DNA from 4 places in the Bacillus sp. FJAT-45350 genome. Region 2 is predicted to be linked to each of the others. Evidence: riboswitches for the same ligand, from Rfam matches in the RefSeq annotation. Region 2 holds a riboswitch; each other region holds the start of a gene.
What was found. A riboswitch is a leader RNA that binds a small molecule or an ion and turns the genes downstream of it on or off. The one in region 2 is predicted to bind lysine.

Region 1 (8,284 bases), on a different contig from region 2:
GTAAAAATAGTTAAGCTTGATGTAGATGAAAACCAAGAAGTAGCTGGTAAATATGGTGTAATGAGTATCCCTACACTAATGGTTTTCAAAAATGGTGAAAAAGTAGACCAAGTGGTAGGTTTCCAACCAAAAGAAGCACTTGCAGAGTTACTTAACAAACATCTATAATATGAAAAGTCTGTTACTTCTGGTAACAGACTTTTTTTCTGTTTGAATGGAAACTATAATATACTTAACTTTTGATATGATATTAATAAGAGACATTTACATTTACTTATTATTGATAACTCATAACCCATAACTCATAATTAAAAGTGAGGGGAGGAAGGGCTATGTCACTAAAACAAAAGTTGGCTGTATTACCAGACCAACCTGGTTGTTATTTAATGAAGGATAATCAAGGTACGATTATTTATGTAGGAAAAGCTAAGGTTTTAAAAAATCGCGTTCGATCGTATTTCACAGGATCCCATGATGGAAAAACACAGAGATTAGTTAGTGAAATCACTGACTTTGAATATATAATTACATCCTCTAATATCGAAGCATTAATCCTAGAGATGAATTTAATTAAAAAGCATGACCCTAAGTACAACGTCATGTTGAAAGACGATAAATCTTATCCGTATTTGAAAATTACATCTGAAGAACAACCTCGTCTAATTACGACTAGAAAAGTAAAGAAAGATGGAGGGAAATATTTCGGTCCATATCCTAATGCAGGTGCTGCTACAGAGACGAAGAAATTATTAGACCGATTATATCCATTAAGAAAGTGTAGTACGATCCCTGATCGTGTTTGTCTCTATTATCATATTAATCAATGCTTGGCCCCGTGTGTTAATGAAGTCAATCAAGATGAAAATAAACAGATGGTCCAAGAAATTACTCGCTTTTTAAACCAGGGACACGAGGAAGTAAAAAAAGAGTTAACAGAAAAAATGCTTAAAGCTTCTGAAGATTTAAATTTTGAGAGAGCAAAAGAGCTCCGAGACCAAATTCAGCATATCGATATGGTCATGCAAAAGCAAAAAATGACAATAAATGATCAAGTGAATCGAGATGTGTTCGCATTTGCCTATGATAAAGGGTGGATGTGTGTACAGGTCTTTTTTATTAGACAAGGGAAGTTAATTGAAAGGGATGTCTCGATATTTCCTTTTTATAAAGAGCCGGAAGAAGATTTATTAACGTTTATTGGACAGTTTTATATGAAAAAGGAGCATATTAAACCTTCCGAAATTCTTTTACCTGATAATATCGATAGCGACTTACTAAGCGAATTGTTACAAGTGAAAGTGCTACAGCCAAAGAGAGGGAAAAAGAAAGAGCTTCTTGAATTAGCTCATAAAAATGCTGAAATTGCTCTTAAAGAAAAATTTTCTTTAATTGAAAGAGATGAACAGCGCACGGTAAAGGCTGTAGAAAACCTAGGAAAAGTTCTGCAAATTAGCCCTCCGTATAGAATAGAAGCATTTGATAATTCTAATATCCAAGGAACCGATCCAGTATCGGCAATGGTGTCCTTTTTAGATGGAAAGCCAAGTAAAAAAGATTATCGAAAATATAAAATCAAAGATGTAGAAGGTCCTGATGACTACGCATCGATGCGTGAAGTTGTTCGACGACGCTACTTTCGTCTATTAAAAGAGGGTGCTCCACTACCTGATTTAATTGTCATTGATGGTGGTAAAGGTCAAATTTCTTCAGCTCAAAGTATTATTGAGGATGAGCTTGGTCTTTCGATTCCAGTATGTGGACTAGCAAAAGATGAAAAGCACCGAACGTCACAACTATTGATAGGTAATCCACCAGAGGAAGTCCCGTTAAAAAGAGATAGTCATGAGTTTTATTTATTACAGCGCATTCAAGATGAAGTTCACCGATTTGCGATTAGCTTTCATCGTCAAACGAGAGGGAAGTCGATGATATCCTCAGTGTTAGATGAAGTTCCAGGAGTTGGACAAAAGCGAAAACAACAGCTACTTAAGCATTTTGGATCAGTGAAAAAAATGAAGGAAGCGGGTATGGAGGAATTTAAAAAACTTAAAATACCTGAAAAAGTAGCTGAAGAAATTATTAAACATTTAAGTGAAAAGTAAATAAGTAAAACTTATTGTCAGATAGATAAAATTTTGTTATTATGAAAACTAACTTAATAAGCCGCGCTTCATATTTTGAAGTGATGGTAGAGGAGCGAAGACCATTAGTAAATGTTCTGAGGTGATTGAGTACCTAAGAAGAATATTGAAAGGGGAATTTGCCGAAGTGATAAGAGTCTCAATACTCTTTGAGCTGGACCTGTATTAAATAAGTGCAGGGCTGTCACACAGCCAACCTAAAAGTTGTGTGGAGAACTATCTCACGTGAGTAAGGGAACAAGTGTGGTACCGGATAGGTATGACAACAACAGTGAGGGGGTTTCTCTTTTCTGTTGTTTTTTTGTGTCCTTATTTACCTAAATGAAAGGATGGAGAAGATGTCAGTAGTCGTTCAAAAGTACGGTGGAACATCAGTTGGATCTGTGGAAAGAATTCAGCATGTCGCAGACCGAATTATTAAAACAGTAAACAGCGGGAAGCAAGTGGTGGCAGTTGTTTCAGCTATGGGGAAATCGACGGACCAATTGGTAGAACTTGCTCAACAAATATCTAAAAAACCGAGTAAAAGAGAAATGGATATGCTATTAACAACAGGTGAGCAAATCTCAATTTCGTTATTAACAATGGCACTTCAGCAACGAGGTCATGAAGCAGTATCACTGACAGGCTGGCAAGCAGGAATGATGACTGAGGAAATTCATGGCAATGCTCGTATTACAGAAATAAAGCCAGAGCGAATCGAAAAGCATTTAGAATCTGGCAAAATTGTTATTGTTGCTGGGTTCCAAGGGGTTTCAGATACAGGTGAGATTACAACACTTGGTCGAGGTGGTTCAGATACAACAGCTGTAGCATTAGCAGCGGGACTTTCAGCAGAACGCTGTGATATTTATACAGATGTAACGGGAGTTTTCACAACAGACCCTCGTTTTGTTAAAGATGCTAGAAAACTATTATCAATTTCTTATGATGAAATGCTAGAAATGGCAAACTTAGGAGCTGGTGTTCTACACCCTCGAGCTGTTGAGTTTGCAAAGAATCATCATGTAAAGCTAATGGTTGCTTCAAGTATGGTTGAAGAAGAAGGAACTTTGATTGAGGAGGAAGTATCGATGGAGAAAAATCTAATAGTAAGAGGAATTGCGTTTGAAAATGATGTAACGAAGGTAACAATTGCGGGCTTACCAAATGAATTAACAACTCTATCAACAGTTTTTACCCTTCTATCTGAAGCAGGGGTTAATGTAGATATCATTATTCAAAATCAAAGTAGTAAAGGTACAACCAATATTTCTTTTTCTATTAATGGGGCAGCACTAGAAGAAGTTTTGCAGTTACTGAATATGAATCAAGAGTCTTTGAAATTTGAGGATGTATATCACGAAGAGGATTTAGCAAAAGTATCAATTATCGGTTCGGGTATGGTATCTAACCCTGGTGTAGCAGCAACGATGTTTCAAGTGTTATCTGAAAGTGATGTAATGGTTAAAATGGTTAGCACATCAGAAATTAAAGTATCTGCAGTTGTAAATGAGACTAGTATGATTCAAGCTGTTGAAGCCCTTCATCGTGCATTTGAGCTTGAAGAAGTAGCACTAACAGTTTAAGCAAAAATGAGAGTCTGGGACAAAAGGTCAAAAACGGACCTTTTGTCCCAGACTTTTTTATTGATTTTATTTAATGCTGTCCTTTTCATCCCAATGGAGAGTAAAGAGAACTTTATCCTTCTTCGTCGTATAGACCGCCTCAGTTATGTATCCTTTTATATACTGGACTTGTTCAGCAAGAAATCCTGCCTCTAATTGATAGCATAAAGGGATTTTTTCTTCTAGCAAGGAAGATGTTAATTGTAACATCATTTCATTTCTTTTTTCTTTTACAAAGGTAAGTGTTCCCCACCCTGCCTTATCAAAGAATAGTATAATGTCATCAATCGCTTCTTTTTTATTTTTACGAGCTAGTGATTTACCAGCCCAGTATAAAGTCTGTTCATGTTCTTTACCTAAAAATTCCTCTAGTAATACATTTCGAATAAGATGGTAACCATAAACAGGCACTGTCTGTTCACTTTCCAAGATTGGATCTTTTGATTTTGCCATACATGTAACCCCTCTCTATATAAGTTAATTATAATCTCAAAGCACTTTTTTCTCTATAGATTCGTTATCTAGGAAGTGATATACTGAACTCCGAACTAAGTTGGAGGTAATATTATGAAATCATCATTAAATCAATTTTTAACTCCATTTCGTATCATTATCATTTCTTATATTGTAGCAATGATTCTTTTTAGCTTGTTGCTATTTTTACCAATATCTCAACAGAGTGGGGTAACTTTATCATATAGTGAAGCGTTATTTACGTCTGTTAGTGCCGTAAGTGTAACTGGTCTAACGGTTGTGAACGTTTCTGAAACATATAGCACAATAGGAATTATCTTTCTGGCCCTAGCCATTCAGCTCGGTGGAATTGGGATTATGACATTAGGAACATTTGTATGGATGTTGTTTGGTAAGAAAATTATCCTCTCACAACGCATGCTCATTATGGTTGACCAAAATCAGAATTCCTTTTCAGGGTTAGTTAATTTGATGAGAGGTATTCTACTTGTAGCTATCATCATTGAATTAATTGGAGCTGCAATTTTAGGTACATATTACATACGTTATTTTGATACTGTAGGTGAAGCGTATTATCAGGGGGCTTTTGCCTCGTTAAGTGCTTTTACAAATGCTGGATTTGACATTACTGGACAGTCACTCATACCATTTGCAAATGACTATTATGTCCAGTTAGTAACGATTCTTTTAATATTCGCAGGGGCAATTGGATTCCCTGTATTATTAGAATTGAAAGAATATTTTTCAAAGGAAAACCCAAACTTTAGATTTTCTTTATTTACAAAAATAACAACAACTACCTATTTTATTGTGTTTGCAATTGGTATCGTTGGAATTTGGGCATTGGAGTTCAACCATTATTATGTAGGTCTTGAATGGCATCAGCAGTTATTCCATTCGTTGTTTAATTCAGCAACAACTAGAAGTGGTGGTCTATCGATAATGGATGTTTCCGAATTAAGCTTAGCAACGCTATTATTTATATCAGGATTGATGATTATCGGGGCAAGTCCATCAAGTGTAGGTGGGGGAATTCGAACGACGACTTTAGCGGTTATGTTCTTAACAATAAAGAGCTTTGCTCTTGGAAAAAACGATGTAAAAGTATTTGGTCGTGAAATACATCCAGAGGATAGTCAAAAGGCATTTATCGTAATTTCAGTGTTTATCGTCATGCTTTTTGCGGCTGTCATATTAATTTCTGCATTTGAGCAGGGGAACCAAATCCCATTAGTAGCCATAATTTTTGAAACTGCATCAGCATTTGGAACTTGTGGCTTATCGATGGGAATTACATCAGAGCTTTCATTACCGAGTCAATTTATTCTAATGATTCTTATGTTTATAGGGAGAGTTGGACTGATCGTCTTCTTATTTTCAGTACGTCGTAAAGAGACGAAGAGTTACTATAAATATCCAACTGAGCGAATAATTATCGGTTAGTAGTAAATAATTAGGTAAAGATTTAATAGAAAGTAAAAATGATAGTTACTCATTAATTACCTAAAGACAATCTTTTTCTCACTTTATTTATTTAGTGAATAAAAGTAGTTGAAGGTTTGAGACCCTTTTAAAATAAGGGTTTAATGTGTACTATCATTTTTTTGTGCCTATATATATCGGAATTTTTCGACTAAATTTTGTAGACGTTTTCTTGACGATACTAAGGGATGGGAGTAAAATAAATTTGTCGGATTTTATTCACAGAAACTTAACCTAAGTTTCATATTATTCTTAATTTGGTAGCAACGAGATAAATACGGGGAGGTTTCAAATTTATAAGTTTAAAAGAAAGAGTAAGAGAGCAGTTGCTAGAAGTGTAAAAAAAATTAATATCTGGGGGGAAAATTGGTATGGCCGGTAACCGGGAATTTATGAATCGAAGACTACATTCATTATTAGGAGTCATTCCAGTAGGTTTATTCTTAATTATGCATTTAGGAGTTAACTACTTTGCTACTCAAGGAGCAAGTGCATTTAACCAAGCAGCAAACTTTATGGATAACCTACCATTTAAGTATGTTATGGAAATTTTTGTAATCTACATTCCATTACTTTATCATGCAATCTATGGTGTTTATATTGCGTTTCAAGCGAAAAATAATGCAGGGCGCTATGGTTTCTTTAGAAACTGGATGTTTTTCTTACAACGTGTAACAGGTATTATCACATTAATATTCGTTGTTTGGCATGTATGGGAAACACGTGTACAAGTATTCTTTGGAGCAACTGTAGAGTATAACATGATGGCTGATATTTTAAGTAGTCCATTTATGCTAGCTTTCTATATTATTGGGGTTGTTTCTACAACGTTCCACTTTGCTAATGGTTTATGGTCATTTGCTGTGTCTTGGGGTCTTACTGTAACACCTCGTTCACAAGTGATTTCAACATATGTAACATTGGCTATTTTCTTTGCGTTAACATTTATCGGTATTCGCGCAATCTTAGCATTTATTAATCCAGATTTAGCTAATCTTTAAGGAGTGAGTTTAGTATGAGTAAAGGAAGAATTATTGTAGTCGGTGGTGGCTTAGCAGGTCTTATGGCTACAATTAAAGCTGCAGAAAAAGGCGTACCTGTCGATTTATTTTCACTTGTTCCCGTCAAACGTTCTCACTCTGTATGTGCACAAGGTGGAATGAATGGCGCTGTTAATACAAAAGGTGAAGGTGACTCTCCATGGGAGCACTTTGACGATACAGTATATGGTGGAGACTTCTTAGCGAACCAACCGCCAGTTAAAGCAATGTGTGATGCTGCACCTGGGATTATCCATTTAATGGACCGTATGGGTGTAATGTTTAACCGTACACCTGAAGGGTTACTAGATTTCCGTCGTTTTGGAGGTACTCAGCATTCTAGAACTGCATTTGCTGGGGCTACTACAGGACAACAATTACTATATGCACTAGACGAGCAAGTGCGTCGTCACGAAACGTCAGGTCTAGTTACTAAGTATGAAGGATGGGAGTTCCTATCTGCTATTGTTGATGATGAAGGCGTATGTCGTGGTATCGTAGCTCAGGATCTTCGTACAATGCAAGTTCAGCATTTTGCTGCAGATGCTGTTATTATGGCTACTGGTGGACCTGGGATTATCTTCGGTAAATCAACAAACTCTGTTATTAACACTGGTTTTGCTGCTTCTAGTCTTTACCAACAAGGGGTTATTTATTCAAATGGTGAGTTCATTCAAATTCATCCAACGGCAATTCCAGGTGATGACAAGCTACGTTTAATGAGTGAGTCAGCTCGTGGAGAAGGTGGACGTGTTTGGACTTATAAAGACGGTAAGCCTTGGTACTTCCTTGAAGAGAAGTATCCTGCTTATGGAAACCTAGTACCTCGTGACATTGCTACTCGTGAAATTTTCGATGTATGTGTTGAGCAGAAGCTTGGTATTAACGGTGAGAACATGGTGTATCTAGACCTTTCTCATAAAGATCCGAAAGAACTTGATATTAAATTAGGTGGTATCATTGAAATCTATGAGAAATTCATGGGTGACGATCCACGTAAAGTACCAATGAAAATCTTCCCTGCTGTACATTACTCAATGGGTGGTATGTGGGTTGATTATAACCAAATGACGAACATCCCTGGTTTATTTGCTGCGGGTGAGTGTGATTATTCACAGCATGGTGGTAACCGTTTAGGTGCTAACTCATTATTATCTGCTATTTATGGTGGTATGGTAGCTGGACCTAATGCTGTTGAATATATGAATGGTCTTGAAAAATCTGCTGATGCTATTTCTTCATCTACATTTGATCAAGCTGTTAAGAAAGAGCAAGAGCAATATGATAACATCCTGAAAATGGATGGTAAAGAAAATGCATATGTTCTTCATAAAGAGCTTGGTGAGTGGATGACAGATAATGTAACAGTTGTTCGTCATAATGATAAACTTCTTGCTACAGATAACAAAATTCAAGAGCTACTTGAACGTTATAAAGATATTAACATTATTGATACAGCTAAATGGAGCAACCAAGGTGCATCATTTACACGTCAGTTAAAAGGTATGTTAGAGCTTGCTCGTGTAATTACATTAGGTGC
Region 2 (8,284 bases):
CACTAGTAGATTACTAGGGAAAAAACGTATAATTGGTAATAATCTAGTAAAAGCTCCATTTCTGTAAATCTAATTCCATTACCTGAGTTGATTTGAACAGAAAAAAAGACAGTATTACGAGGTTGTCATTACCTGTAATACTGTCCTCTATAAAGTTAGCGAATTGACTTGTCTAGACGAAGTAAATCTTCATATGACTCACGTTGAATTGCGAGCTTCGCTGTTCCGTTTTCCACAAAGACAACAGCCGGTCTCGGGATACGGTTGTAGTTATTTGCCATCGAATATCCATATGCTCCCGTACAGAAGACAGCCAAAATATCTTCATGTTTTGCTTTAGGAAGTGGAAGATCCCAAATAAGCATATCTCCACTTTCACAGCATTTACCCGCAATGGAGAACTTGCTATCAGCTTCATCTAATGCACGATTTGCAAGAATCCCCTCATACTCCGCTTGATATAATGCAGGTCGAAGGTTATCACTCATACCACCATCAACTGATAGATAATGACGAACCTCTGGAATTTCTTTTTCAGAACCTACTGTATAAAGAGTCGTCCCTGCATCTCCCACTAATGATCTTCCTGGCTCAATCCAGATTTCAGGTACATCTATACCTAATTGATTAGATTGTTCTTTCACAGCATCAATTGTGGCATTCACATAGTCTGAAACAGGAAGTGGCTTATCTCCTTCGATATAACGAATACCGAATCCACCACCTAAATTTAATACTTTAGGGATATAATTTAATTCTTCTTTCCATTTCTTCACGTGAGTAAAGATTTTTTCGACAGCCATCACAAATCCTGTTGTTTCAAAAATTTGAGAACCAATATGACAGTGAAGACCTAGTAACTCAAACTGCTCTTTGTCTTGAATTCGTTTAATCGCTTTATCAACCTGACCACTTAATAAATCAAAACCGAACTTAGAGTCTTCTTGACCAGTCGAAATATAATCGTGAGTATGCGCTTCTACACCAGGTGTCGTTCGAAGTAATACTGAAATTTTCTTTTGATGACGTTCACTTGCTTGCTCGAGTAAGTCTAATTCGTAGAAGTTATCAACGACGAAGCAACCAATTCCCGCTTCAACAGCAAAATCAATTTCTTCCTTGCTCTTATTGTTTCCATGAAAGTGAATTCTCTCCATTGGAAACTTAGCCGCAACAGCTGTATATAACTCTCCTCCAGAAACAACATCTAAGCTTAGTCCAAGGTCATCAACTAACTCTATCATAGCAATGCAGCTGAACGCTTTGCTTGCGTATGCAACTTGAGCTATTACTCCTTGCTTTTTAAAAGCCTCTTGAAATTGATGTGCTCTTTCTCGAATTAATTCCACATCATACACAAATAAAGGCGTACCAAATTCATTTGCTAACTTCACTGTATCAACTGAACCTATTTCTAAATGCCCAAGTTCATTTATTTTACTAGTACCATGTAAAAACATATTCTTCTCTCCTTAATAATGTTCATTAGAAAAGCAGCTAATGTATAAGGAACACTAGCTGCTATATAGAATATAGAAAGCAATAGTAACCTCAAGTCATAAGAATAGTACTCCACTATAATAAACACTATAGTGACAGTCCGTTACTTATTTAGTAACGACCCAGCAATAAAAGATTGTGGCATCCTCTTTCACTTCGGCAAGTTGACCTTCCCATTCGCTTCACAGTTACCACAAACTCCACAAATGTACTTTTTCACCTTGCACCTCTACCCCATCGTTTTGACGAGGCTATTCTTTATTTGGAATGTCAATTATTATCCCACTCTAACACAAAGAAGAATGAGGAGCAAGCCTCATTCTTCTTTCAGTATTACGATTGTTTAATTGGATCTTTAGGACCAACAATACTTGGTCTCTTTTTAATATTAGGTACTGATGTACGTACAAGTATTTGCCAGAATGCAGCTGGATCAAATGGTAGGAATGGCCACATATAAGGCTTATTTAATGTTTTAATGCTAACTAATAGAAGGAAGAAAATCGCTGTCGCAATAATAAAGCCGGGTGCTTGGAAAATAGCAACGACAATGAGTAGTAATAAGCGAACGACTTTCAACGCAATCCCTAACTCATAACTCGGTGTCGCGAACATCCCTATTGCTCCTAGTGCAACATATAAGATAACTTCTGCTGTAAATAAACCAACTTGAATGGCTATATCACCAATTAATAATGCAGCTACTAACCCAAGGGCGGTTGCTAATGGAGAAGGTGTATGGATCGCAGCCATCCTCAAGAGCTCTATCCCAATTTCAGCAATAAATATTTGAGCAAATATCGGTACATTTATGTCATCATTGGGACCAATAAAATCAATCGCCTCTGGTACCATGTCTGGTGTCATAACCATTAATAACCACAAAGGTAAAATGAATAATGAAATAACAATACCTGCAAAACGAACCCATCGTAGAAACGTTCCAATAGCAGGTGCTTGACGATATTCTTCCGCATGCTGTACATGGTGGAATAACGTTGTAGGAACGATGATAACACTCGGTGACGCATCAACGGTAATAACGACATGACCCTCTAATAAATGTGTAGCTGCCACATCAGGGCGTTCCGTATAACGAACAAGCGGAAATGGATTAAAGCCTTGTTTTACTATATACTCCTCAACTACCTTGTCCGCCATCGTTAATCCATCAATATTAATTGCTTTTAGTTCTTTTTTTATAATATCTACTAAATCTGGATCAGCGACATCTTCTAAGTATGAAATACATATATCCGTCTTTGAACGTTCTCCTACCTGCATAATTTCATTTCGGTAACGTTCATCCCGAATTCTACGTCTTGTTAATGCCGTATTTTGAATGATGTTTTCCGTATATCCATCACGAGCACCTCTTACAACTCGTTCAGTATCAGGCTCGTCAGGTCCTCTACCAGGATAGCTTCTAACATCTACAACAAAGGCTTCGTCTTCCCCTTCAACTAAAATAAATATGAGTCCTGAAAGCATTTGTGAAATGGCATCGTCTAACGTATCAACAAACTCTACTTGTACATGTGTTAGATGATTTTCAATCGCCCTCTTCACATTGTCTGGCTTTTCTTCCCTTGAGTCGACGAGCATTAATTCTCTTAGTACTTCAATGATATATTGAATATCACATAAACCATTTGTAAAGTAAATTTGGATTTCTTTATCAAAGATCGTTAATTTTCTTACCCCGACGTCAAAGCTTTTCCCAATTCCAAGCCTGGACTTAAGAGCAACTTCATTCTCTATAATTTTCTTTGAAATAGGCTGTTTCATTTTCTCTTGCTGCTCACTCATGATTTCCGCTCCTTTCTAAGATAATCTCCACTGCTTTCCTGGTGATGGGAGCGCCTTTTTCCGGGACATCTTGACCAGCCATCTTTCCAATATCACCGACACCTACAACAATAGGTATGTTCATTTCGTCCAATATATATACAGTATCTCCATCAATTCTACCTATTTCCAAATCTTGCAATCCGTTTTTGTCAACTCCATACTCAGTTAAGTTTCCATACCTATCAATGCTTACATCTACCTTCGTCCATTCCGAGAAATGTGTCGTTGACGCAACAGCAATTGCACCAAGTACTTCTATTGATGAATCATTTGCTACATAGCGCATAGCATGTTCACCTGGCCCTTCCCGTTGAAAGCCACAATCATCAAACATAACTAGAACAGGTTCAGTAGGAGCTTTATGAATCAGCTCTACTAACTCTTCACCTGATAACCTTGAAGGGTTCCCTCCTGAGCTCGTTATACAACGGCCACCTATTTGTTTTGCAACGATTTGAACTGCATGTTTCGCTGATTGATCGCCGTCCGTAATGAGAATGACTCGCTTTTTTTCACTCACTACTTTCACCCCCTCGGTTTGAATACAATTGCTACTAAAAAACCAAATAATATTGAAGTAGAAATCCCTACAGATGTAACCTCGAAAATTCCCATCCCTACTCCTAAAAATCCATATCTCTCTGACTCAGCCATCGCCCCGTGAACGAGTGAATGTCCAAAGCTAGTGATTGGGACGGTTGCACCTGCCCCGGCAAAGTCAATGAGCCTATCATACAAATGAAATCCATCTAAAAGTGCTCCGGCAACAACTAAGGTACTCATCATATGAGTTGGCGTTAGCTTCAGGACATCTAGTAAAAGTTGACCTACAATACATATAGTTCCACCAACAACAAAGGCAATTACATATTCCATCATGAATCTATCACCTCAGACTCTAAAACAACTCCATGAGCAATACATGGAATCGATTCCTTTTGTTGCATCATTGTAGGACTAAGAAGTGCTCCTGTAGCGACAACAAGCATTCGTTTAATCTTGCCTTTTTTCATTTCATTCACCAAATGACCATATGTAACAACAGCAGGACATGCACACCCACTGCCTCCAGCAAAAATATTTTGATCTTGGCTGTAAATCATCACACCACAGTCTTGATAATTATTATGGAGGCTAATCCCTTGTTCTTTTAATAACATTTTGACAATGCCACTACCAACTCTTGATAAATCTCCTGTCACTATTAAATCGTAGTCTTCTGCTTTTCTACCTGTATCCTGTAAATGAGCAACAATTGTGTCGCAAGCTGCTGGAGCCATAGCTGAACCCATATCAAATGGATTTTTAATTCCTAAGTCAACAACTTTACCAATTGTAGCCTCACGTATTTTTATCCCTAATTGACCTGGTTTTTTGCTTATTAAAGCTGCTCCTGCTCCTGTCACTGTAAAAGTAGAGGATTCTGGTCTCTGTCCACCAAATTCAGTAGGATACCTGAACTGTCGCTCAGCAGTGGCATTATGACTACTCGTTGCAGCTATTATTTTATTTGCATAACCACCATCAACTAAGACTGATCCCATAGCTAATGTCTCAATAGCTGTTGCACAAGCTGAAAACATTCCTAAAAAAGGAATTCCCATTGATCTAGCAACATAATTCGAAGTCACATTTTGATTTAATAAATCTCCTGCAAGAAAAAAGTCTATTTCTTTTTCTTTGAGATTTTGTTTTTGTAAACATGAGTCAATTGAATCCATTAATAATTTTCGTTCAGCTAGTTCCCAGTTGGCTTCACCGCAATAGAGATTATCATAGCTCGTATCAAAATCTTCTTTTAACGGCCCTTCTGATTCAATTGGACCTACAGCTGTACCCGTTGAAGTGAGATAGATTCCGTCTTCGAATCGCCATGTTTGATTACCAACGAGCTTCACATCGCTCTGCCTCCTTTGTTAGCTAATTAGCGTTTGAACAAGTAGTCTTGTGAGTCCTACTAAATAAGCTGACACAACACCAAACACAATAACCGCTCCAGCAATTTTGAACATATTCGAGCCTATCCCTAGAACAAGTCCTTCACTTTTATGCTCAAGAGCAGCGCTTGCAATCGCATTAGAAAAACCGGTCACCGGAACAGCTGAACCAGCACCTGCAAATTGACCTAACCTATCATAGACACCTAGTCCTGTTAGAAGCGCCGCTAGTAAAATAAGCGTCGCAATCGTAGGACTTGTAACTGTTTTTTCGGTAAGGTCAAAGACTCTAATGTAGAAATTTGATATTCCCTGTCCTATTGCACAAATGGCTCCGCCTATTAAAAAGGCTTTAAGGCAGTTTAGAAGATAGGGTGTCTTCGGTTGATATGGCTTTATTTTCTTTTGATACTCTTTTATTTTTTTCTTCTCAGCATCCACATTCTTCACTCCTTTTACATATCAACGAAATAAATCCAGTGAAATAAAGACCCACATATTTTCCCTAGAACTATCGCCATTAATAAATAAATTATTTTCTCAGCTACACCTATTCGCTTTGCAAGAATTGGAAATACGTTTAGTACTTCTGTCAGCGCGGCTGCAAGTAACCCTATAAACATCCCGGAAGCAAGACCAGTTGGGATAAGTAGAACTCTCCATAAATATAAAATAGAATCTTGTAAACTTACCCACGCTCCTATTAATGCGCCGATAATTATCGCTGCTTCATAGTAATGAATGAACTTACTTGTTTTTGATAATTGTGTAAGTCTTGGCACAATTCCTAATACTGTTAGAAACGCCACAAACCCAGCTCCAACTGCGAGCCCTCCAGAAAGTCCAACAAACATGATTAAAAACGATTTAATCACCATGTAACTTGGTTTCACTTTCACTATTTTCATGAGAAATAATGTATTGGTCTAGGTTTTGTTCATAATTGAACATTTCAACTTCAAGAGGGCTTGGTTCTTCATTCAATCGTTTACGAAATATATGATTAAAGAACAAAATCATACCGAGACCTAATCCTATTGAATACGGTATTTGAAATAGCAGTGGTTTAGGGTTTTCTTCACCTGTGATTGCCATATGAATTTTTTGATGAACCTCTTGCATACTCACATCTTCATGAAAATTCATAATCGCTAAACCTGCCCCTACAAATAACAAAAACCATATGAGGAGAAAATAAACGAGTGCAATTTTCTTTTTCTTAAATATGACTTGTAAGATTGCTTGTGGTGGACCTATAGATTGTACTTCTGTCCCTTGTCTTTCTCTCTGAATAATACGAATAAGCTTCATTACATCAATGACTACAAAATTTTTATCTTCCACTGTAACTTGATGAATCGGTAAACGAACGATAAAATCTCGTAAGTCTTTATCTGTAATGACCTGTGCAACATCCCCAATAGTCACTCGTTGATTAGGTACAACTTGAACTCGATGCCTCATGCGAAGGTACACGGTTTTATTCATTCAACAAGCTCCCCCCAATTGCAAGAAACGTTTTATAAAATAATGGAGAATGGCTAATGGCGAATTTGAATACCATATTCCTCTATATTTTCTAGTTAGGTTTAGTATGGTTAAATAGTGGATTTTCATTCTGAAAGAAAGGGGGAAAATCAATTGTTAATGTGTAATTGTTAATTTCTAATTTTTTAAAGCTTTCTTTCATCCCTAAATTCCCAAAATATTTTAGCTCTCTTAATTAACCATTAACAATTACGTTTGCTAAAAAAAAAAAAAGCAAACGTGCAACTATAAGTCGCCCATTTGCTCTTTAATTTGTTCCAATATTTTCTTTTCGAGGCGTGAAACTTGGACTTGCGAGATGCCGAGTCTGGATGCTACTTCTGATTGGGTTTGGTCTTGGTAATACCGTAGATAGACTATTAATCGTTCTCGTTCTTCTAGATGACGGATTGCTTCTTTTAAGGCAATTTTATCAAACCATTTGCTTTCCGAGTTATCAGCAATTTGGTCTAAGAGTGTGATTGGGTCACCATCATTCTCGTACACTGTTTCATGTATAGATGATAGAGAACGACTTGCCTCACCAGCAAAGACCACTTCCTCTGGCGTGATTTCTAATTGCTCTGCAATTTCATTTACGGTAGGAACACGTCCAAATTTTTTTGAAAGATCGTCCTTCACCTTACGTATTTTGTTTCCTAATTCTTTAATGGACCTACTTACTTTCACTGTTCCATCATCTCGAAGGAAACGCTGAATCTCACCAATAATCATTGGTACTGCATAGGTGGAAAACTTAACATCATATGATAAATCAAATTTATCAACCGACTTAATTAAGCCAATACAACCAATTTGAAATAAGTCATCTGGCTCATACCCACGGTTTAAGAAGCGTTGAACAACACTCCAAACTAACCGTGTATTTTTATTAACAATTAAATCTCTCGCATCTTGGTCACCAGCTTGACTTTTTTCGATTAATTTCTTTACTTCGTCATCTTTTAGATAGGCATCACTTTTCTTACCTTTTACCTCCACATCCATAAGCAGAACTCCCTTAATTGCACATTGCTTTACTTTTTGATAGATGCTTTTTCAAATAGACAGTCGTCCCCATTAAAGGCTCCGAAATGACTTTAATTTCGTCCATGAAATTTTCCATGATCGTAAAGCCCATTCCTGAACGCTCTAATTCTGGTTTCGTTGTGTACAATGGCTGTCTAGCTTCGTCCAAGTCATTAATTCCTACACCTTCGTCTTTAATTGTTAATTCTACGATTCCATTATCTAAACTAACTGAAATATACACCATACCGTCTTGTTGGTTATAATAACCGTGAATAATTGCATTTGTTACTGCTTCAGAAACAACTGTTTTAATTTCTGTTAGCTCATCCATCGTCGGGTCAAGTTGAGCAACAAATGCACCTACAGTTACTCTCGCAAAAGATTCATTTTGACTTAAAGCAGAAAATTTCATTTCCATTGCGTTTTTCATATTACGC
Region 3 (8,284 bases), 220 kb from region 2:
CTTGTCCAAGCTCTGAGCTTTATCTATATAAAGAAAGCAACAGCAACAATAGATTCGAAATTTATGACAGGTATTATGTTAATCATCGGTTCTTCTATGTTATTTCTTATAAGTTTAGTACTAGAACCAGGTGGATTAGGAAGTGTAGTAAACACACCTGGATATGTATGGGCAATCTTCTTTGCATCAGCTATTGTAGCAACTGCTATCGGCCATATTCTGTTTAATTCCGCTATACAACGGATTGGGGCAGGTCAAACGGCTGTCTTTAATAATTTTGTTCCATTTTTCGGGTTAGTGAGTTCAGCTATTTTCCTTGGTGAGCAAATAATGCCTGTTCAGATGATTGGTTTTGTTATTATCGTATTCGCTGTTTTATTAGGTACTGGATATGCTGATGATAAGATTTTAAGAAAGGTAAAGAAAAAGCAAGCAGCATGATAGGGAAAGTGCTAAGTTTTTTTGGACAGCAATTCCTTCATTATTGAAAAAAGGCAATTGTTTAGGAAGTAATAGGACAACAGTTCCGTTAATAGGGTGTAAAGGCCTAGTTTATTAATGTTTATAAGGCAATAACTGATTCAGTGTCTGAAAGCCTCGGGAAAATTCATCATTTTATATAAATAACGAATTGTCAGACCGATTATCATAACAATTATAAAAAACACATAAAAAACGCGTTGAGCACATGATATCATTTTGCTCAACGCGTTTTTTATAATCAAACATTATCGCTTTTGGGCCCACTTATCTTGGAAAATAAGTTTTTCTAGTTCACGACGTTCTTCCCAGCCTGTTGATTCTAGGATTGGCTTCTCAGGATAGTGGTCAGTGTACCCAAGTGACATTAGAGCGATAGGATCCACATGTGGAGGGATATCTAATATATCTCTCACATCATTCTTCTTATAAAAGCTTACCCATCCCATTGCTAATCCTTCAGCACAGCTTGCAAGCCACATGTTTTGGATTGCGCAGGCAGTCGAAAGGACATCTGTTTCTGGTATTGAATTACGACCTAAAACGTGAGACCCACCTCGTGTTGGGTCACATGTAACGCAAATCGTAATAGGCGCTTCTTTTAATCCTTCAATTTTTAAGTTTAAAAATTCTTGTTGGCGGGTATCTTCAAAATGAATGGCTAATGCCCGTCGTTCTTTATCAGCAGCCCATGCTAGCTTTTCTTTCACTGCGTCAGAAGTAATAATAACAAAATTCCAAGGCTGCATGAAGCCGACAGATGGGCCTGCATGAGCTGCTTTTAAAATACGTTCAACCACATCTTCTGGAATTGGTTTGTCGTTGAAGCTTCTTACATCACGGCGATGTTCAATAACCTTATATATTGCATCTTTTTCCCCTTTTGTAAACATATATTACAATCCCCCTTAATCAATATTATAGAATAAAAACTATAGTATGTATCATCTATATCCTACCAAGAAATGGGGGAGAAAACTACAATATTAATTATGAATTATGATTTAAGAATGATGAATTGAGGGGAGGATGTGCTTTCCAACTACAAAAAAAGCTACTGCCACATGAGCAATAGCTTAGTTCATATAAGTTAGCTTACATAAAATGTCATTGTTGGTTGTACAACAAGTTGAAGTTGATGGCGTTCTTCTTCGTTTAACGGTAGAAGTGGTAGGCGAAGCGAACCACATGGAACACCTTTCATTTCAAGTGCAGCTTTAACTGGTGATGGGTTTGGAGCTGTGAACAAAGCTTTCATTGTCGGTAAAGTATGTCTGTGAATTGCTGCCGCTCTTTTCACGTCACCAGCATGGAAACTAGTTACCATTTCTTGCATCTCGTTTCCGATTACATGCGCAGCAACAGATACAACTCCTGTGCCACCGATAGAAAGAACTGGTAATGTTAGGCTATCGTCTCCACTGTATAAGCTAAAGTTCTCATCAGTTTCTTGGATGATTGTAGACATTGCATCTAAATCTCCACTAGCTTCTTTCGTACATACAATATTTTCAATTTTGGATAAGCGAATTGTTGTCTCAGCAGAGATGTTTACAGCGCTACGTCCAGGTATATTATAAATCATCACTGGTAAGTTTGTTGACTCAGCAATAGCTTTGAAATGCTGATACATTCCTTCTTGAGAAGGCTTGTTATAGTACGGTGCAACAATCATAACAGCATCTACACCGATTTCTTCCGCTTTTTTCGTTAAAGCGATTGTAGCAGCAGTGTTATTTGAGCCAGTACCAGCGATAACAGGTACTTTTCCATTGACGTTTGTTACAACGAATTGAAATAATTCTAATTTTTCCTCAGTTGTTAATGTTGGTGATTCACCTGTTGTTCCTGCAACAACAAGAGCATCAGTCCCATTTGATAGTAAGTGATTAAGTAAAGTTTTTGTTGCTTGGAAGTCTACGTTTCCGTCCTGATCAAAAGGTGTCACCATAGCAGTTACTACATTTCCAAAGAACATGTTAAATTCCCCCTCTATTCAAGTAAGTTGATCGATAGTATTGACTACATTTCGTTGTGTCATATTGAATAGAGCTACTCTAATTTGTCCCTTTTTTAAAGGAATACGCAAAAAAGCGGTAATGAGAGCCTCATTACCGCTTGGAATTTCCATAGAAATGTTCCATGCGTGAGATAGCCCTCCATATAGCGAAAACGCTATATGACAGTTCTGCATTTATTAAATGCAAAACCAGCCTCAAGAAAAATGAGAATCTCTTGGCTTCGGCAAATCCCCCTTTCATAAATCATCAACGGACCTCATTATCCTCAGATTAATTACTTATGGTCTTTGCACCTCTATCCTCACTTCAATTTTTGAAGTAAAGAATATTGATTTGTGTGTCTACCTTAACAAATATTATTATTGATTGCAATGGTTATTAGGAAAATTTCCTTTAAGTAACAAGATTATTTTTTAATGATGTAAGTAAACCTAAAAATAGAAAAGGCCACTGAAAAAGTCTAAAATAGCCTATTCGAGAAAAACGCTGAAAAAGTGAGGGACGCATTTTTTCAGTGCTCTCAAAATAGAAAGGGGAGGTTATCGTGAAATATAAGCTCTTATATGTAGTGTTTGCTATTGTGTTTCTGGCGATTCAAAGTGTGCTTACAGGTTGTGGTCCAACTGATGAAGCAAGAGGGGTCGAGATTTCAGGAGAGCCGGCTCTTGAAACAGAACCATTGGAGTTTCGGCCAAATACGTTAGAAGAGCGTTCTAAGTTTCGTCGTCAGCCAGGAATGGTAGCAAAAAGTATGACAGGTAGAGGAACGAACACGAGAGAGGACAATATTCTATATCAAGAACGAGTAGACGGAGATATTTTAAATGCATTAACGAGTGAAATTAAAGATGTTGATGGGGTAGAAGATGCAAGTGTTGTCATTCATGAACGAACAGTAATCGTAGGTATTATTTCAAATCAAGAAGAAGAAAAAGTGAAGCAAGAGATTAATGAAATCGTTTCAAAAAGAGTAACAGCAGAAGAGATTTATGTTGTTAATGATGAAAAAGGATTTCATGAAGTACGTTATTTAGAAGGAGAATTACGAAATGGACGAGCGTTTCATGAAGAAGGTCGTAAAGATGGCATTCGAATTTTATCAGACTTAAGTCGTATCCTTCAAAAGCCTTTTGAGCACAACCGCTAATTACTATATAAATAATTCCAAAGTGCAGAGAAAAAGGCTGAATCATCAGCGACTACACTGTTGATTCAGCCTTTTTGTGCTTAATCTCTTTTTCATATTCAAGCTGTCCATCGGCAAAACCAACGCGATAAACACTTTTGAGGATACGTTCGATCTCATACTTTGTGACAGAAGATACATCTACACCATCTAACACCTTTAATCTCATAAGTATTTCATCTTTGGATATTTTAGCTGTTTCTATACTCATGTTCGTTCACTCCTTAAATTAGCTCTAGATACAATTGCAACTAATTATTAAGTAACCTCTCCATAGTGCTAAGTCAATTATATACTAAAGTACTAATAAATGTGAACGAATATTTACTTTTTAAAAAAATAAGTAGAGAGTTTTATCTATGTTTTTATATTTTAGATTGTGAATTGCATTGCACCATATTTAAAAGTTTATCTAATTCTTGACTACATTGAACAGTTTTGTCAGATGTGAATCCGTATTTCTTTGCATAGGTTAACATCTGATGTCGTTTTGCTTCGATTGCGAGCATTATCACCATGACCACTCCATATTAAATTATCTTGAATTCAAAAGTTATTATACATAAAGCATGAACTAAAGGGAATCTATTTACCAATTTTAGTGTATTTCTCCCAATAATAGTGGTAAAACGACAAAAACAGAAAAGTAGGGGTAAAATAATAGTCAAGTAAAAGTTAGTCAATTGACAATGTGAAAAGTAATTAATTTATTAGCGATTCTTATCACTTAATTCTCCCAAATATTGATTGAGTAAAAAAGTCGACATGTCACAAGCTATAAATAAAAGAAATGAAAAAGGAGCTTGGTTACCATGAGAATCGTTTATACAGTTATATCAAGTTTACTTGTCGTAGGGTTACTTTCTGGTTGCTCTTTAGAGCAGAAGCAAATCATGGGGGCAAATGCTAACGAAAATGAAGGTTTTAGTGGATATGGAACAGAACGAGTACGCTATATGGAGGGCCCCTTAACAGATATGATGGTTATTGATGAAACTCCTAAGGGAAGAACAAAGTATAGTGAAGATATTGCAAGAAAAAATATTAATATTTCGGGTGAGAGAAATTTAAGTATGCCAAATCAAGGGACAAATCGTGTAGGCTCAAGAGTATTAACAAATAGTCCAGGACTGTTACACGATAAGCGTATGATGAGTGATAAGCCACATATGGAGAAATCGGGAATAACAATTCAACAGGAGAATGATTTAGAGAGTGTTATCCAAAGCCGCTTACTTGCTTTTAACAATGTACATGAAGTACATGTAATCACAATAGATAATAAAACATTAGTCGGTGTAAAGTCGAGTGAGCAAAATCGAAAAAAGCTTGAATTAGAATTACGAAATGATTTATCCAAAATCATGAGCTTGGAAAATATATATATTGCAACTGACCGATTAAATGCAAATCGTATTAAAGCTTTGAAAAAAGGGTTTAGTACGGCTGAGCCATTTGAAGGTATTGGTGCAGCATGGAGTGAAATTATTGATAACCTAGATGGTACTACTAGATAACGTGAATAGAGGCTGGGACACAAGGACGCTTTTGACCTTGTGACCCAACCTCAATGCATTTAAAAGATTTTTTTATATTCCTAGTTGATACCGAATTCTTCCAACACTTCTTTGTATTCTCTTTGCATTTGCTTAAGAGAGATGACAGTATTCTCATAATAAGTCCTTGCCATCTGGATTTGTTTCTCATTATTAACATCAATAGATGCGAGCTCATCTTCGAGCGAATCAAGTTCAATTAACGCACTCATGTGTACTTCATGAAGTCCTTCAAATTCGTGAGGTGTACGTAGATGAAGGATTTTGTCGGCGTGTTCATTAATGCTTCGAATTAACGTTAGGGATTCATCTACTCTTTTTTGATTATTTCGGTCTTCAAAAAAGAATGTTCTCATTTCATCAATCGCCAAGTAAAATTGATCAAGATAATAACCAAATTCATCAGCGTATTCTTCCATTTCTTGTGGAACATTTACACGTTGTTTATTTTGTTGCTTTACACTAGGTGGTTCAATGACTGTAGTTCTTTTTTCTGTATTCTGCCGTTCAATACTTTGGGCAATATCATTTGCTTGGTCATTTCCGTTACAACCAATTGATAATATACAGATTAAAGAAAGCGTTATTATTGAAAGGATAGTTTTTTTCATTTAAGGTACTCCTCCCGTTTAATGTACTTCTGTCTCTTATTATGGTAAAAAACATATGAATTATTCGTTATAAGTAAAATTATCCATATACTACCAGTTATTAATTTGAAGGTGAAAAATAGAGGTTTGGACACAAGGTTTCAATAGAGGGTGCAATCGCTCCGTTCGCTACGGCGCCTTGAAAGGAGAAACAAACCCCTTTTCAAGCCTTTTAAAAGATGTAGCTACTCCGCTGATTGCTTAGAGGCTGGGACAAAAGGTCAAAAACAGAGGCTGCTGAAAAAGTGTGATTTTCACTTTTTCAGCGGCCTTTAAGTAATGCGCGAAGCCGTTGCCTCTTTTCAAAAGCGCGCTATGAGTGGTTTTCTCATAGCAAGCGTGCAACGTGCGGAGCCATTACCACTTCTCGAATCGTCTAGATTGGACTTTTTCAGTGGCCTCCAAAAACAGACCTTTTGTCCCAGCCTCTATTTTTCGAGTTGTTTTAATTCTTTATCTAATTTATCAGTGTCTAAATTCTCACCAATAAATACAAGATTTGAAGGAAATTCACGAGTTTCCTTTACTAATGTAGGCATACTAAATGAATATTGTATTGAATAGAAGTCATCATCTAAATAAAGAAAACCTTTAATACGGTAAATGGTGGATGGTAATCGTTCTAACCACTCAATAAATTCTGATTTCATAAGCGATGTTTCTAAATGGTAGACAAATGTCTTAATGTGAAGGTCTTTCTCCACATGAAGCTTTTCATTAGATTGTTTTCTATTATGTAGAGCGAAGTCCAGAGTAAAGAGTTCTTTAGGGTCTGTAAGCTGTATACTATGAGGATTTATTTCCCTTATCTCAGCAAGGATATCAAGTTGTTGTTCTTCTGTAACAGACTCTTTTTTTGTGAAATATAGAAAATCAGCATGTTTAATTTGTTCTTTCAATAGTTTTCTCATTTTAATACTAATTTTTTTTTGGTTTGTATACCTCATTAAATCAACAGTTGTAATAATTCCTTTAACCGTTGCCACCTCAGCAACAGTAGGTGTCAGACAGCCATCGAGGACTTCGATTGGATGAGCGACACCGGACGTTTCAATGTAAATTTTATCTAGAGTATATTCTTCACACAAAGCTAATAATTGTGGTTCAAGAGCACTCTGGATTGAACAGCAGACACAGCCACTAAGTAATTCTTTTAATGGAGTTGAGTCGGGAATGGCTGTAGAATCGATCGATACACTTCCCGCTTCATTCATGAGAACCCCGACATGAGAGTCTTTATGTTTTTCTTCTTTTAATAATTGTTGTAATAATGTAGTCTTTCCGCTACCCAAAAATCCGGATAGAATGACTATCTCTGTTTTCTTCATTTCTGTTCACCTTCTTTACAACTACATTTTTCTTTTTCAGGTACAGGGTCAATACCACCGGGGTGGAATGGGTGACATTTTAGAATCCGTTTAATTGTTAACCAACATCCTTTTAACGGTCCAAACCGCTGAAAGGCCTCTAGCCCATAATGAGAGCAAGTTGGGTAAAAACGACAAGTTGGTGGTTTTAGTGGAGAAATAAATCTTTGATAAAAGCGAATGATACCAATAAATAACCAATTCAACTGCCTGTCCTCCTCCTAATAAAGCGTAACCGTTACGAATATATATAAGAAGATAACAATCATTAATGAAGAAAGCAATTAATTTAATTATGGGTAATGAGTTATGAATTATGAATTGGAATCACTCATAATTTATAATTGCACTAAAAAAACCGTCTATTTCCTCTTTTAATTAGGAAACAGACGGTTTACGTTTTGACTTCTACGTCGGTGAGAGCGTTCATAATAGATACCTCGTTTTTAGTTTATTTGCTGTAGTGAGTGTTCGAACATTTGCTCAACTTGTTCTACTGTCAATGAATTTACGAAACTTGAATAATCAATATTACATGTAATTCCATGTTTCTCACAACTAGTTAAATATAATGACCATGCATGTTGATACTTTTCCATTTGACACATATGGCGTTCTCCCCTTATCTAAAACTGTAATATAACAGTAGGTGTTATATTAGGTTGCTTTATAACAATTATTAACCTTAGTCAACGTTATTATATAAAAATGGGCCTATAAAAAATAGTTGTATTATAACAGAATAATTTATGTGTTTAAAATGGAATGAGCAAGCTTGTTTCATACATAGATATAATAAAAACGAAAAAAAGACCCGAATAAGGGTCTTAAGATAAAAAGGTGCTTTTTATAAAGATTTTAGGTAGTCACAAGTCATAGTGAAATCTGTTTGGAAATTTAGTTTTCGTTCCTTTAATATTTGCTTATGAAGACTGTTAAACTGATGAACTTCTTTTGTTATGGAAGTAGTTCCTTCTTCAACTATTGCGATAAGGTCTTTAGGCAGTAAGTCTTCAACAGTGGG
Region 4 (8,284 bases), 280 kb from region 2:
TAGCCGAAAGAATTACTTTGCGATGAACTTTTGATTGGCTTTTATCTACTGATTTAGCTGTTTTTTTCGCTTTTGCTGTAATCGTCACTTGTTCTGAATACCATCTAGCGATATAAAATAAAAGACCAATGGCAAGTACTGCCACAAAGGTAAACCATATCGCTCCGAACTGTCCAAGTGGAACGAGTATCAAAGCGGTAATTAACGGAGCTAGTGCTTGGCCGGCATTTCCACCAACTTGATAGATTGATTGAGCAAAGCCACGGCGATTTCCAGCTGCCATATAAGCTACTCGTGAACCTTCTGGGTGGAAGGTAGCAGAGCCAAGGCCGATAAAAATAACGGATAACATTACTAACCAAAAAGATGGAGCAAAGGCTATTCCAAGTACACCAACCAACGTAAAACAAAGTCCTATTGGAAGTGCATACGGTGATGGTTTTCTATCGGTATATGCTCCAACGACTGGCTGAATGAGGGAGGAAGTTAAGTTTAGTGCGAATGCAATTAGTCCAAGTTGTGTAAAGGTTAATCCCATTGATTGTACGAGAATAGGAAACATTGCAGGTACGAGAGCTTGAATTGCATCATTTAATAGATGGACAAAACCTATGATAAGTAAAATTCGATATGCTGTTTTTTCTTGTGGTACCGGCGTTGTAACGTTTTTTGTTTGAACTTGCATATAAAATATTCTCCTCTTAATCTATAGTAAATAAAATGATTATAACACCATCGGATTGAAAAGTCTGAATTGTGAATTCATTTATTACAAAAAAGTTTCTACGAACGATTAAAGGCCGTTGAAAAAGTGAAAATTACACTTTTTCAGCGGCCTCGAACGATTTTAAAATACTTCAATGTGGATAAGTAGGGCAATGGCTTCGCGCACTACTCGTTCAGAGATAAGAAAATCACTTGTCACTGAACTTTTAAACATGTAGTGGCTTCGCACATTGCTTTTAACAAATTCCTCTATGTGGATTTTGTTCTGTTTAGTATGATTGTTTTCTAGTTAACGTAATGAGAGCAATCATGACGATGACAAAGGTTACTAATAATGTCACTAAACTTATTATCATGCTTCCTGTTAATCCAAGAACAATATATCCAATTACTGAAATCACTCCTGCAATAACAGCATAAGGGAGCTGTGTAATTACGTGATCAACGTGATGACAGCCTGCGCCAGTAGAAGAGAGAATCGTTGTATCAGAAATTGGTGAACAATGGTCTCCAAATACAGAGCCTGCTAGGACAGCAGCTAATGCTGGTAATAATAGAGAAACATCGATAACAGCCATAATTTGTCCAGCGATTGGTAGCATTAAGCCAAATGTTCCCCATGACGTCCCCGTAGAGAATGCCATAATTCCAGCGATAACAAATAGGATAGCAGGTAACCAACCAATGTTAATGTTAGAATTCTCTACTAATCCTGCAAGATATTGACCCGTTTCTAACTGACCAATTAAATCAACGATACTCCATGCGAAAATAAGGATATACACGGCAGGAAGCATACTCTTAATCCCTGCTTTAACAGCAAGACCGGATACCCCAGCCGACAAATCTTTTTGAGTTAAGAATAAAATAAAGCTAATCACTACACTAAATATACCACCATAAAGTAAAGCCGTTGCTACATCTGTATTTTCGAAAATATCTAGAATGGTTGCAGTACCATCAGTACCTTCAATTCCAGTATAAATCATAGCTCCAACTGTACCGATAACTAGTGCTATGATAGGAACAATCAGATTAAGAACTGTTCCTTTTTTGCTTACTGGTAAGTCTTCAGATAATTCACCAGGAATCTTACCCTTATCAGTATTATACGTTTGACCAGTTTTCACTGCCATTTGTTCATGTCTTTTCATACTACCAATATTAATATTGAAAATTGCTGTAACAAAAACTAATAAAATAGCAGTAATAACATAGAAGTTTAATGGAATCATTTGAATAAATGCTGAAAAGGCAGTATATTGAGTAATCTGATGTGTAGCAAAGATCGTCCCGATAATCCCGATAATATATGCTCCCCAACTTGAAATAGGTGAAACAACACAGATTGGGGCAGATGTTGAATCAATAATATAGGCCAATTTTGCACGAGATACACGGTGTCTATCAGTAATCGGACGGCTAACTTGTCCTACAGCTAATGCATTAAAATAATCATCAATAAAAATGATAATGCCAAGGAATGCTGTAACAATTTGCGCTCCAACTCTTGTTTTGACTCTCTTTAATGCCCATTCCCCGAATGCACGACTTCCGCCTGAAATCGTAATAAATGCTGAAATAATTCCTAATAGAAATAAGAATAATAGAATGTAGACATTCCATGTATTTAACCCACCATCAGAGATGAAAATATCTCTTATACTAGCAAGGATTGTTGAGACTGTAGCAACCGGAGAAAAGCTCTCAAGTAGTAAGGCTGCAGATATAACCCCGACACCCAATGATAAAATTACTCTTCTTGTTAAGAGAACCATCACAATGGCAAGAAGAGGGGGGATTAATGAAAAAATAGTTCCTATCAATTTTCTTCCTCCTTAACAATGTGTAGATGATCCATACAATAATAGAGAACACAAAAAAACAGAGAAGTGATAGACATATCTATCATTACTCTGTAATGTAGTAAATCTGCCACGACCAGTAGTTCTCCATTATGAACATAAATTCATCTTCATAATGACAGTGTTACCCTTATTTAAGGCAACCCCAACAGAAAAAATTGACATTTTCCCTGCTTCGGCGAAAACTCCTTTTTACAATGGTCAATGGTTGTCAGCCTCACATTGTATACTTATAGTTTTCGCACCTCTACCTCATCGAAAGACAAGGTAATATTAAATTGTAAACGCCTTAGTTATTATATCAGTAATATAAATATGGTCAAGTTGAAAGATTAGGTAAGATAAACAGAGATATCAAATTATATTGAGAAAATTTTTTAAATTTGTGTTAATCGATATATCCACTCTGACCATTTTTGAACAGACTGCGACCTACGTATAATCGTACTATTATTTGGATTTACATTTGCTTTATTTTCTTTCATAATCTCGATTCGTCTTTCCTTATTTAGGAACTGGTTAGGAACCCATTCTTGAAATGCAACATTGAATGGAGCATGTTCTAATATAGAAGAGATGAGTGACATATATTTTGCTTTGTATGACATAGACATAATGTTTCGACCTTTGTTACTTAGTTTGAAATAAGTGGTTCTATTCTTTTTGACTTTTTCAATGAGGCCTAAATAAACTCCAGCATCTGCGTGGTAATAAGATTGTCTACCATTAAAGTCGTAATTCTCAGCAATATCGTTGGGACTCATTTCTCGTTCATAAAGTAACCCTAATAAATCTACGACTCTTTCAAATGTATCCGCTTGTGGAAAGGGGATATCCGTTCTTTCTTCGACAAGGGGTGTGGAGTGTGCGAGATGTAGGACTTCTTCTATTGTTATTTTCTCGTTATCAATAATAAAATCTTGCTGCTTCAGTAAGCGAATAGAATTAAACACTTGGTCGTCGTCAAATGTATAGACAAAGAAACTAAAGATGTCATTAGAGTGTGTGAAGAATATTGGTATAATATTTTTATTCGTTTTGTTCTTCCAAACACGGTAAGGATAGAATAATTGGCGAATATTAAAGTCCTTCACAGTTTCCTTCTTGGCCTCAACGATTAGAAAGGAGTCTTTCGTTTCATATCCTCCATCAATCTCAATTTGAGAACCCTCTACGTTGATTGAAAAGGAACCTTCATGAGCAAGGTTAACTTCATAGTTGAAATGCTTTGAACCCATTCTCCCTGACACAGTTTGTAAAAGAGGAGCGTTTCTATTTAGTTCTAGTACATGTTGAAACATTCCTGAAACATGAGCTGCATGGAGAGCTGCGCTTTCAGAGTACAAGTCATCACGTTTAATTGTATCAATAAAATCAGGAATGCTAACACGGGTAGGAATTTGATCTTTATTGTATTTAACCTTTTCGAAAATCTCGAAGTTGCCGATTACATATTCGCTCCGAGAGAGAGGAAGAATCGATAATTTCGTTTCTTTAAACGGTTGTGGTAAGCTCGTCCTATGATCGAATTTACACATTAATCGAGGTTCGCGTACTTCACGTATGTCATTCGCTGCTATACGATAAAATCCATCTCGCTCAATACGCTGCACAATATTATATTTATCAAAAAGAAACTCCCACGCAACATCATTTTTTGTCTTTTGAGACATAGCTAAGTATCACCGCCTCATCTATTTTCCCTCTGGATGTAGCTTTCGAGTTAATGCTTCTGGTTGCTTTTACTGGAATCGCTTCAAAGTTAGCTTGTCCATATAAGTCACGAATAAAGTCCGTATATGAATTTGAAAGCATGACATAGCAACCTCTATCTGCAAGCTCAACAAAAACATCCTTCAAACGTACTTGTTCTTCTTTTCCAAAACCCGTTTGGGAATAACTTGTAAAAGAAGAAGTAGTAGAAACAGGATCATATGGTGGATCAAAATAGACTAAATCTCCCTTTTTCGCTTCTTCTAATACAGTCTTTGCAAAATCTTCGTTTGTTATTGTTACGTTGTTCTTATTTAAATAGTCATGGACAGTTAAAAGGACGTCTGAATTTACAATATTAGGATTTTTATAGCTACCTTTTGGTACATTATATTGACCTTTAGAGTTTACTCGGTATAAGCCGTTAAAGCATGTTTTATTTAAGTAGAGCACTCTAGCAGCTCGTTCAGTTAGAGATATGTTCTCAATTGTTCCATTACGGTCCCATTCTCTCACTATATAATAATAATTCTCATCTTGTCCGTGCTTTTCAGCATGTATTTCTAAATAAGTAATAAGCTTGTGAACATCGTCACGAATCGTCTGATAAACGTTCACAAGCTCTTGATTGACGTCATTTATATAAGCTTCCTTTGGTGCTATATCAAAAAGTAATGCTCCCGCACCAATAAACGGTTCGAAATATCGATTATAATCTTCGGGGAGATATTGTCTTAATACAGGCAAAAGCTGCCTTTTTCCTCCTGCCCATTTTAAAAATGGTTGTAAATTACTCGTCTTGTTCATCAATTCCACTCCCACTAAAAACAAAAACTTATGTTCGTTATTATGATTTCTAACAACAAGTATACTATAGAATGCTGAATTATGAATTATGATTTATTAATTGGAATTTAAATTTATAACTCATAACTCATAATTAATAATTACTCACTCCTCACCAGTTGCTCTAGTTCCTCAAGTGTATCATGAAGGGAAAGTAGTTCGTAGAAGATGATGACAATAGGTGTGAAGTGATGGTAAAACTGTTCTTGGTTACTTGGTTGTTTATTACTCTGATATTTGAATCGGATGTCTAGCTCATCAATATATAAATAATGGTTATCAGGTATTTGATGTTTTTCATCTTGAAGAATTTTCACCATTGATTCTAAAAGGTTTTCAATAAGATTCTTTTGTTCAGGGGTAAATTCAACTTTTTGATTCATGTATTGTAAGTTGCCGAGATGTAGAATGATTCGCTCTAGAAGGTTAAGTCTTTTTTGAGAGTCATAAAATTTTCTTAGGTCTTTTTTCTTCACTTTATGGTATTTCCATTCTTGTCTTTGGGCACGAGAGAGTTTAAGAACGTCATCGCCACCTTCTCTTAGCTTTAAGTATGTTTTTGAAGCGGACTTCGTGTATTTAATTTCTTGATTTAGGATCTGTTCGATCGATTCTTTTAACACAGTACTACTTGCGATAAAAAGTGAATCAAGCTTCGTATTGATAAGCCCAGTAAATTTTGGTGGTAAAATTGCGATATTGACAATTGTTGCGATGAACAACCCAATCGATGTAGTTCCTAAGCGTGATAAGAATGTTAATAAATATTGACTTTCAATCGAAGGGACCATTGCTACTGCAGTTAATACGGCAACTAAAGCTCCTTCTTGTAATTTTAAGCTATTACAGATAATGATCGTTAGCGTTGCAGCAAATGCGTATGTCATAGCTGATTCACCAAACATGTAAGCGAAACTAATTGAAACAGCAGCACCAATCGCAGATGCTGGGAAACGAATTAAACCTTTCCGTATCGAATCAGATGCTGTTCTTTCAATAGAAACGATGGCAGTAATTACAGCAAAGATGGCAGGTAATTCTAACAGCAAGCAAATCCAAGCAGTTATTAACACAGCTAAACCGGTTTTAATAACACGGGCTCCCATAAATTTAAATTTAAATATGTCATGCATTGCTATCACCAATCTTAATGTTAGTATTCTTATTTTCTAGTTTATCGTATATAAAATAATGATTTTACCCTTATTTGTATAATTTAGCATATTTGAAATGCTTTTTATAAATTTTTTTACAAAATAGTTAGACACCCAAACACTCATAGCCTTCATGCATATAGTGACTGTGTGATGGTTATTCACAATAATTAAAAACGAGGAGGAGTTAGAATGTCAGGTTACGGTCATACAGGTGGATTCGCGTTAGTGGTAGTTCTATTCATTCTATTAATCATCATTGGTGCTTCATATGTAGGATATGGTTACTAAGAAATAACTGATAGAGGGTGTATCTAAAGGTTTTTCCTTAGATACACCCTCTTTGTTTTTATTTTCCTATTATAGATTTTTTAAACTTAATGGGTACATGCTCAAGTATATATACCCTACATACAATGAGAATGTAATGTTAGGAGGAGATAGCATGAATCATATGTACGGAAATTATTCTTATGCAAATGTTCCTACAGGATATAGAGCGGATACAAGTAATCAAAGAGTACTTCTACCGCTAGCAGCGGCTGCTGCGGGTGTAGGGTTAGGTGCAGGATTAGGTGGTGTGGGTCATGGATTCGGCCCAGGTCATGGATTTGGTCCAGGTCATGGATTCGGAGCAGGTCATGGATTCGGAGCAGGTCATGGATTTGGAGCAGGTCATGGATTTGGTCCAGGTCATGGGTTCGGAGCAGGTCATGGATTTGGTCCAGGTCATGGATTTGGAGCAGGTCATGGATTTGGAGCAGGTCATGGATTCGGCCCAGGTCATGGATTTGGTCCAGGTCATGGATTTGGAGCAGGTCATGGATTTGGAGCAGGTCATGGATTTGGAGCAGGTCATGGATTTGGTCCAGGTCCAGGTCCAGGTCCAGGTCAAGGTCAAGGTTTTGGCTACGGTCCCGGCCACGGGTTCGGACCAGGTGTAGGATATTAAAATAGAATCGCCTAATATGGGGTGCTCCAAAGGTAGATACATACCTTTAGGGCACCCCTAGCTATGTATCGGGTGTTTAAGATGTTCTATATCAAAAAGAGGGAATGGCTGGGTGGTCTAATAGATTTAATTGTTATGAGAGGATTTGTACATGATGACACAAACGAAAAACCTGCTAGGTTGCCCCGTAGCAGGTTTCTTATTCGGAAAAGCTAATCATTAAAGGGATACGTGTAGGTTAGACCTACGTGAGGTAATTAGTAGCCTACACCTACGTAAGCAGAACCTACAATGATTAATAGAATGAACAACACTACGATTAACGCGAAACCGCCAGTATATCCGTGTGTCATGATGAAAAACCTCCTAAAAAGATATTTAAAAGAAGACATCAAATCTTCTTTACTTTACACTATGTAATTACACAGAAAACGTTATAGTGATAGCACCCAATTTTAGTAAGTTTTAAAATAAAAAAGTAAATGGAGGACACTAAAAAATTCATTAGACTTGGTCACTGAAAGTGTGGTTTTCACTTTTATATGACCTTAAAGTTATGCGCGTAGCCGTTCCCTCTTATTAAAAGCTTGCTACGAGTGGTTTCTCGTAGCAAGCGCGTGCGAAGCCATTACCGCTTCTTGAATCATCTATTTGGTGTTTTTTCAGTGTCCTCAATCCATAACCTTATAAAGAAGTAGTGGGACTCATTTTGTCTAGTTCTATTAACAAGTACTTAGACTATTTTAAAAGAAAAACGGTGGGAAGAATAATCCTCCTAGCCCGAAAAATGGGAATCGGCGACGTCTAAATCGTCGAAACCTTCTTGGATAACCATATCCGAAGCCAGGTCCATATCCAGGTCCATATCCATAGCCAGGGCCGTACCCGTACCCAAATTGTCGCTCGTTCGTGTCATCGTCTCTTTCCATATTATCTTCATCACCATATGGCATTAGTAATGTGACACCATCATCATCTACGTCCTCAATAATTCCTTCATACATTTGCCCGTCTGTTGTTTGTGCTTG

Region 1: it holds a riboswitch for lysine, as region 2 does, so the genes downstream of both, CD003_RS18680 (aspartate kinase) here and lysA (diaminopimelate decarboxylase) in region 2, are expected to answer to the same signal.
Region 3: it holds a riboswitch for lysine, as region 2 does, so the genes downstream of both, dapA (4-hydroxy-tetrahydrodipicolinate synthase) here and lysA (diaminopimelate decarboxylase) in region 2, are expected to answer to the same signal.
Region 4: it holds a riboswitch for lysine, as region 2 does, so the genes downstream of both, CD003_RS09000 (Na+/H+ antiporter NhaC family protein) here and lysA (diaminopimelate decarboxylase) in region 2, are expected to answer to the same signal.

What each region holds. Positions count from the first base shown of each region.
Region 1 is NZ_NISU01000002.1:434,504-442,787, forward strand. Features, by position in the region: gene trxA (thioredoxin) at 1-168, shown strand, start outside; gene uvrC (excinuclease ABC subunit UvrC) at 333-2,102, shown strand; lysine riboswitch at 2,182-2,368, shown strand; gene CD003_RS18680 (aspartate kinase) at 2,480-3,709, shown strand; gene CD003_RS18685 (YslB family protein) at 3,776-4,201, opposite strand; gene CD003_RS18690 (TrkH family potassium uptake protein) at 4,316-5,665, shown strand; gene CD003_RS18695 (succinate dehydrogenase cytochrome b558 subunit) at 6,076-6,705, shown strand; gene sdhA (succinate dehydrogenase flavoprotein subunit) at 6,720-8,284, shown strand, end outside.
Region 2 is NZ_NISU01000001.1:2,061,243-2,069,526, forward strand. Features, by position in the region: gene lysA (diaminopimelate decarboxylase) at 156-1,460, opposite strand; lysine riboswitch at 1,558-1,740, opposite strand; gene CD003_RS10365 (spore germination protein) at 1,834-3,309, opposite strand; gene CD003_RS10370 (stage V sporulation protein AE) at 3,302-3,871, opposite strand; gene spoVAE (stage V sporulation protein AE) at 3,877-4,227, opposite strand; gene spoVAD (stage V sporulation protein AD) at 4,227-5,249, opposite strand; gene spoVAC (stage V sporulation protein AC) at 5,268-5,729, opposite strand; gene CD003_RS10390 (stage V sporulation protein AB) at 5,744-6,166, opposite strand; gene CD003_RS10395 (stage V sporulation protein AA) at 6,156-6,776, opposite strand; gene sigF (RNA polymerase sporulation sigma factor SigF) at 7,062-7,823, opposite strand; gene spoIIAB (anti-sigma F factor) at 7,837-8,277, opposite strand; gene spoIIAA (anti-sigma F factor antagonist) at 8,279-8,284, opposite strand, start outside.
Region 3 is NZ_NISU01000001.1:1,842,959-1,851,242, reverse strand. Features, by position in the region: gene CD003_RS09300 (DMT family transporter) at 1-441, shown strand, start outside; gene bluB (5,6-dimethylbenzimidazole synthase) at 729-1,373, opposite strand; gene dapA (4-hydroxy-tetrahydrodipicolinate synthase) at 1,571-2,458, opposite strand; lysine riboswitch at 2,625-2,807, opposite strand; gene CD003_RS09285 (YhcN/YlaJ family sporulation lipoprotein) at 3,046-3,648, shown strand; gene CD003_RS09280 (hypothetical protein) at 3,701-3,898, opposite strand; gene CD003_RS09275 (aspartyl-phosphate phosphatase Spo0E family protein) at 4,053-4,196, opposite strand; gene CD003_RS09270 (YhcN/YlaJ family sporulation lipoprotein) at 4,500-5,204, shown strand; gene CD003_RS09265 (hypothetical protein) at 5,285-5,854, opposite strand; gene CD003_RS09260 (CobW family GTP-binding protein) at 6,322-7,221, opposite strand; gene yidD (membrane protein insertion efficiency factor YidD) at 7,218-7,466, opposite strand; gene CD003_RS21845 (hypothetical protein) at 7,707-7,868, opposite strand; gene CD003_RS09250 (hypothetical protein) at 8,108-8,284, opposite strand, start outside.
Region 4 is NZ_NISU01000001.1:1,779,601-1,787,884, reverse strand. Features, by position in the region: gene CD003_RS09005 (MFS transporter) at 1-685, opposite strand, end outside; gene CD003_RS09000 (Na+/H+ antiporter NhaC family protein) at 996-2,552, opposite strand; lysine riboswitch at 2,664-2,849, opposite strand; gene CD003_RS08995 (type II restriction enzyme) at 2,969-4,264, opposite strand; gene CD003_RS08990 (DNA adenine methylase) at 4,242-5,111, opposite strand; gene CD003_RS08985 (FUSC family protein) at 5,252-6,283, opposite strand; gene CD003_RS08980 (YjcZ family sporulation protein) at 6,497-6,595, shown strand; gene CD003_RS08975 (hypothetical protein) at 6,750-7,256, shown strand; gene CD003_RS08970 (YjcZ family sporulation protein) at 7,514-7,609, opposite strand; gene CD003_RS08965 (hypothetical protein) at 8,000-8,284, opposite strand, start outside.